Regions from separate parts of the Bacillus mesophilum genome, predicted to be linked through region 1. Evidence: predicted binding sites of a transcription regulator. Region 1 holds the regulator's gene; the other holds the start of a gene.
The links. Region 1 encodes Rex, which represses fermentation and respiration genes when NADH is low (regulators of the CRP and FNR family bind a similar motif). Its sites were predicted from a motif close to TTGTGAAATATTTCACAA; they were not measured.
Positions count from the first base shown of each region.

Region 2: the regulator Rex is predicted to act here: its motif matches at 1,414-1,431, upstream of pflB (formate C-acetyltransferase).

Region 1 is NZ_WBOT01000009.1:4,691-8,120, forward strand. Features, by position in the region: gene F7732_RS19750 (ABC-F family ATP-binding cassette domain-containing protein) at 1-719, opposite strand, end outside; gene moaC (cyclic pyranopterin monophosphate synthase MoaC) at 885-1,370, shown strand; gene F7732_RS19760 (redox-sensing transcriptional repressor Rex) at 1,395-2,039, shown strand; gene F7732_RS19765 (YdiK family protein) at 2,097-2,303, opposite strand; gene F7732_RS19770 (CPBP family intramembrane glutamic endopeptidase) at 2,300-3,028, opposite strand; gene groES (co-chaperone GroES) at 3,369-3,430, shown strand, end outside.
Region 2 is NZ_WBOT01000010.1:3,068-6,497, forward strand. Features, by position in the region: gene F7732_RS20165 (cupredoxin domain-containing protein) at 1-357, shown strand, start outside; gene safA (SafA/ExsA family spore coat assembly protein) at 581-1,198, opposite strand; gene pflB (formate C-acetyltransferase) at 1,517-3,430, shown strand, end outside.

The DNA of each region.
Region 1 (3,430 bases):
TGATGACGTGAGATTTCATATACCTGTGTAACAACCTTGTCGAGGAAGTACCGATCATGCGAAACAATTAAAATAGCTCCTTCATAGCTCTGCAGGTAGAATTCGAGCCATGAAAGGGTCTCGATGTCCAAATGGTTTGTTGGCTCATCAAGAATAAGCAGATCAGGTTTTGTTAAGAGCAGCTTTCCGAGCGCAAGCCGTGTTTTCTGTCCGCCGCTTAAGGATGATATTTTCGCATCATATCCTATGGTATGAAAGTTCAAGCCGTGTAAAATGGAGCGGATATCTGCTTCATACTGGTAGCCTCCATTCTCTTTAAAGCTGACCTGAAGGCGATCATATTCTTTTAAAATGCGGTTATACATTTCTTCGTTGCTCATTGCGTTAGGATCAGACATCTTTTCTTCTAATGAACGCAATTCTTTTTCTTGCTGCTGTAAAGAAGCAAAAACGGTCAGCATTTCATCCCAAATTGTCAGCTCAGATTCAAGTCCTGTATTTTGCGCCAAATAGCCGATTTCAACTTCCTTTGGCTTCATGATTTCCCCGCTGTCATAAGAGATATGGCCAGCGATTATTTTTAATAAAGTCGATTTGCCTGCTCCGTTTCGTCCAACGAGCGCAATGCGGTCTCTTGTTTGTACTTCCATTTTTATATTCGTTAAAATTGGATCAGCACCAAAGCTTTTATTGAGCTGATTAACTTGTAATAGTATCATGATTTTCACCTCTGCAGTATAAGACAAGTGTATCGTATTCCGCTGAGGTTCGGCAATAAACCGGCGTTATTTGAAGAAATTTGCAAATAAATATGTGAATATGAATACAAACTATACACAAATGCACCTAAAATAGTGTATGATTCTGTTGTGAGGTGTTAGTATATGGGAGATTTAACGCATTTTAATGAAGAAGGCAGAGCTAAGATGGTTGATATTGGCGAAAAAGCCGAAACCGTTCGCACAGCTATTGCCCATTCAAGTATAAAAGTAAATGAGGTCATATACGACAAGATTACGTCTAACAGTATGAAAAAAGGAGACGTATTAGCCGTTGCACAAGTTGCCGGAATTATGGCAAGTAAAAAAACATCTGACATTATTCCAATGTGCCACCCAATTATGCTTACAAGTGTGGACATTTCTTTTGAATGGAAGCTGACAGATTCTGATCATATTCTGCAAATTACGGCTACTGCCAAAACAAAAGGCAGCACAGGTGTTGAAATGGAAGCGTTAACAGCTGCTTCAGCTTGTGCGCTGACTGTATATGATATGTGCAAGGCCGTCGATAAAGGGATGATCATTGGGGAAACCTACTTAATAGAAAAAACAGGCGGCAAAAATGGGGATTTTAAAAGAACGGAGTAGGACGGAGAATACGGAGGTACAATGATGTCAACAGAACAAACCAAAATTCCGCAGGCTACTGCAAAGCGATTACCGCTGTATTATCGATTTTTAAAAAATCTGCATGCATCAGGTAAGCTTCGGGTTTCGTCTGCGGAATTAAGTGATGCTGTAAAAGTTGATTCTGCCACGATCAGAAGGGATTTTTCTTACTTTGGAGCACTTGGAAAAAAAGGCTATGGCTACAATGTGAATTACCTGCTGTCCTTTTTTAGAAAAACGCTCGACCAAGATGAAGTAACAAAGGTTGGTTTAATTGGTGTTGGTAATCTGGGGACTGCTTTATTAAACTATAATTTCTTAAAAAACAACAATACAAAAATTGAAGTGGGCTTCGATGTTTCGCCCGATAAAGTTAATCAAAAAATTGGGGATGTATCCGTTTATCATATGGACGATCTTGAAAAGGTCATTGAAGAAAATGACATCCAAGTTGTGATCTTAACTGTACCTTCTCAGCATGCTCAGACGATTACAGATAGAATTTCACAAAGCACAGTAAAAGGAATTTTAAACTTTACTCCTGCTAGATTAACTGTGCCCCCAGCAATCAGGGTTCACCATATCGACTTAGCCGTGGAATTGCAATCATTAATTTATTTCTTAAAACATTACCCGGCAGATATGTAGGAGATCCCTCCAGGAAAGCATGTCTTGTTCAAAATAAAAATGAGCCCTTATACAGGCTCATTTTTTGTTTTCAAGATTTTTAAGCTTAAAGTGGAAGCTGATCATTTTGAGGCCAGCTCCAATGTCAAAGGTAGCAATGATAATGAGAAGGTTTGTCATGAATCCCCACTCTCCGTTTTGCTGAAGACTTTGAATAGCGATGTAGACAAATAGTATGCCAAGGATCAAATAAATGATGCCTGAAAACAGAGGAGTTCTTCTCATAGTAACCCTCCAATAAATGCTGCCACATGTTCCATTTCCTCCAGCCATTTTTCGATTTCTTCCATGTTAAGCTGCATGACGACTACAAGAGAATTCATGGCTACGTGAGCAAAGATCGGCACAAGGATCCGTTTTGTTTTTACATATAGAAAGGCAAACGTGAACCCCATCGCTGAATAGAGAAGCAAATGTTCAAATTCAGTATGTGCTGCCGCAAAGATGACAGAGCTAAGGAGCGCTGATATGAAAAAGTTAAAGCGTTTATGCAGGCTGCCGAAAATAATCTTCCGGAAAATGATTTCTTCTAAAATCGGTCCAATGATCGACACAACAAGAATAACAATTGACGACGTTTCAATGATACTCATGATTTGCTGTGTGTTCTCTGAACCCATTTCAATGCCAATCATATATTCAATATTTGCAGCAACAGACTGTGCAATCAGTGCTAAAAACACCCCGCCAATGGCCCAGGCGATCGATTTTACAACGGATGATTGCTCAGATAAACTCCGCTCCACTTTCATATCCTTTCGCAGCAGGAAAAGAATGATGATGAGGGCTAGAGAAAAGCTAATCACAAGCCAAGAAGACACGGCCGTACCTTGATCCATTCTAGTGCCAGTTATAAGCTCACTTCCAAACACCATAAGCGGCAAGCCGACAATGGAGGAAAGCTGCATGGCAATATACACAATTAAAATAATCCAGTATTCTTTTTTCAAATGATGATCTCCCTTATGACATAGAATCAAGCATATGCTCTTTTAACCATTTTACTCATAAAGAGGGACTTCTTTCAAATAGAAGGCTACCCCGAACAGCCTTTATGCATAAAAAGAATGTGAATGTATATAATGAAGAGGTTGCCAGAAATGGATCTTTCTGGACTCTGGCATAGGCAATAATAGACTTCCTTTTAAAGTCTAAAATTTTTTATGAAAAATACAGCATCATGCTTGCAAATAAAAGTCAGAACTATTAATATAATAAATGTGTTAGCACTCAAGTCGATAGAGTGCTAATAAATAAATCACTACATAATGATTGAGGAGGTTGTTTCACTTGTTAAAGCCACTAGGTGATCGAATTATTATCGAGCTTGTTGAAACTGAAGAAAAAACTGC
Region 2 (3,430 bases), on a different contig from region 1:
GAAAATGTTACTGCATTCAGTCCTGCTGCAGGTGAGAATGCCAGAGACATTCACATGGTAACAGGCGAATTTACAACTAACACTGCTGATGGAAAAGAGATGGAAGTTTACCGCTGGGATCCCGGTACCATATTTGTTGAAAAAGGCGAAAATGTAAATTTAAAAATTTTAGGTGTTAATGGAAGTGAGCATCCATTTTACATTGAAGGTACAGACATAAAAGGTGTCGTTAAAAAAGGAGAGGAAACCGTAGTACCATTAAATTTTGCGAAAGAAGGAACATATAAGCTCATTTGTAATGTTCATTCCCATCATGAAAATCATGGTACGATGATTGCATATATCGTGGTAGATTAAAAAATTGTCTTATATTTTTGACAGATTGTAATATTTTATCATGTTACCTTATTAAGACAAAACCAGAAAGAAAACGGCTTAGTTTGATTCCACATACATCTTCACCTCAATTAGCTGCTTCGCATAATCATTCTCAGCTGCTCATTTCCAACTATTTAAAATGCAAAAAAGGATGTCCTCAATTTAGATTGGACATCCTTTTTAATGGATAAAAACTTATTTTTTATTTAGAAATAAACATCTGTGTCCAGTAATGGCCATATGATCCGCCTTTTACGTAACCAACACCCATTTGTGTGTAGCTTGAAGAAAGAATGTTTTTACGGTGCCCTTCACTATTCATCCACGCAGTCACAACTGCTTGTGCTGACGTTTGACCTGCTGCAATATTTTCACCAGCCGTTTTATACGTAATTCCAAAGTTTTTCATCATTTGGAATGGTGTACCATACGTTGGTGAATTGTGGTCAAAGTAATTCTTATTAATCATATCTTGAGATTTGTATCTAGCAACTCTTGCAAGCTCCCAATTTGATGTTAATGGTTTTAACCCATATTTGGCTCTTTCTTGGTTTACCAGCTTTAAAACTTCTTCTTCAATCGTTAATGTAGAAGCTGATAAAGATGGTATATTAAGCTTTTGACCAGGATAAATCATATTAGGATTTGAAACAGATGGATTTGCACTTATAATCTCAGAAACTCCAACCTGATATTTTAACGCAATTTTCCACATCGTGTCTCCTGTCTGAACACTGTGTACAGACGCTGCAGATGCTGAGGTATAAATTCCAAAGACTAGAGTAACAGACAACATGAAAGTTAGAAGTAGTTTTTTCATAGTCTTAATTAAAACAGATAACTTGCTATTTAAATAGCGGTAAATGTTGCCGAAGTTGCCTAATTTCATTAAAGTTCCCCATAGATTACTATATATAACAGTTCGAGTTTTAAGACATATTAATATAATACAGTTATCTATTTACCACTATACTCATAGTGTTAAATAGGTAAAAAATCTATATTTACCAAGTGTTCACAATACGTTCATATTTATTGTGATTGTTTTCACAATATATCTGTTATACTCAAATTGTAGTTAAGTTGTATCAACTGTTATAAGATATTTAAAATCATTTTTTACAGAGGTGACTTGATAATGAAACAATGGAATGGTTTTACTGACGGCAAATGGAATAAAGAAGTAAATGTCCGCGATTTTATTCTTCAGAATTTTAAGCCTTATGATGGAGATGAGTCATTCTTAGTCGGTTCAACTGAGGGAACTGACCGATTATGGGAACAAGTTATGGACCTTACAAAGCAGGAGAGAGAAAATGGCGGTGTCCTTGACATGGATACTGAAATTGTTTCAACGATTACTTCACATGGACCTGGCTATTTAAACAAGGATTTAGAAAAGGTAGTTGGTGTACAAACTGATAAACCTTTCAAACGGTCCCTCCAGCCATTTGGCGGTGTCCGCATGGCTGTGCAAGCATGTGAATCATATGGATTCGAAGCAAGCAAAGAAATGGAAAAAATCTTTACAGAATTTCGCAAAACACATAACCAAGGTGTATTTGATGCATATTCAGATGAAATGAAATTAGCTAGAAAAGCGGCAATTATTACCGGACTTCCAGATGCTTATGGCCGCGGCAGAATCATTGGTGACTATAGACGTGTAGCATTATATGGAGTTAACCGCTTAATTGAAGCGAAGAAAGAAGATATCAAAAACTCAAGCAGCGTAATGTCCGAAGAAATAATGCGCCTTCGCGAGGAGCTTTCAGAGCAAGTACGGGCTCTTAATGAATTAAAACAGCTTGCTGCAAGCTATGGCTTCGACATTTCAGAACCTGCAAACAATGCGGCAGAAGCATTCCAATGGCTATACTTTGGTTACCTTGCTGCCATTAAAGAACAAAATGGTGCGGCAATGAGCCTTGGACGTGTATCTACATTCCTTGATATTTATATTGAAAGAGATATCGAAAATGGTACCCTTACTGAAGTTGAAGCACAAGAAATTGTTGATCATTTCATCATGAAGCTTCGTTTAGTAAAATTTGCCCGTACCCCTGATTATAACGATCTATTCAGCGGAGACCCTACATGGGTAACTGAATCAATCGGCGGTATGGCAATTGACGGCCGTCCGCTTGTAACAAAGAACTCATTCCGCTTTCTTCATACATTAAAGAACCTTGGACCAGCACCAGAGCCAAATTTAACTGTCCTATGGTCAAAAGATCTTCCTGAAGGTTTTAAAAAATATTGTGCGAAAATGTCAATTGATACGAGCTCTATCCAGTATGAAAACGATGATATCATGAGACCAGAGTATGGTGATGATTATGGAATTGCCTGCTGTGTCTCTGCTATGGAAATTGGAAAACAAATGCAATTCTTTGGAGCACGCGCCAATCTCGCAAAAGCGTTATTATATGCGATTAACGGAGGCGTAGATGAAAAGCTGAAAATTCAAGTAGCTCCTAGCTTCTCTCCTATTACTTCTGATGTACTTGATTATGAAGAAGTGATGCAGAAGTTTGATAATGTTATGGAATGGCTCGCAGGATTATACATCAACACATTAAATGTAATTCACTACATGCATGACAAGTACAGCTATGAACGAATCGAAATGGCATTGCATGATACAGAAATTCTTCGCACAATGGCAACTGGGATCGCAGGATTAAGTGTAGTTGCTGACTCATTAAGTGCCATCAAACATGCAAAAGTAAAAGTAATCCGTGATGAAAATGGAGTTGCAGTTGATTTTGAAACAGAAGGTGATTATCCGCAATATGGAAACAACGATGATCGTGTAGACAGCATCGCGATTAATATTGTTGAAACATTTATGACAAAGCTTCGCAAACACCAGACATACCGCAATTCATTGCATACAATGTCGATCTTAACCATTACTTCTAACGTCGTTTATGGTAAGAAAACCGGAAATACACCTGACGGCCGCCGTGCTGGTGAACCATTTGCACCTGGTGCAAACCCAATGCATGGCCGTGACCGTAAAGGAACACTTGCTTCCTTATCATCTGTA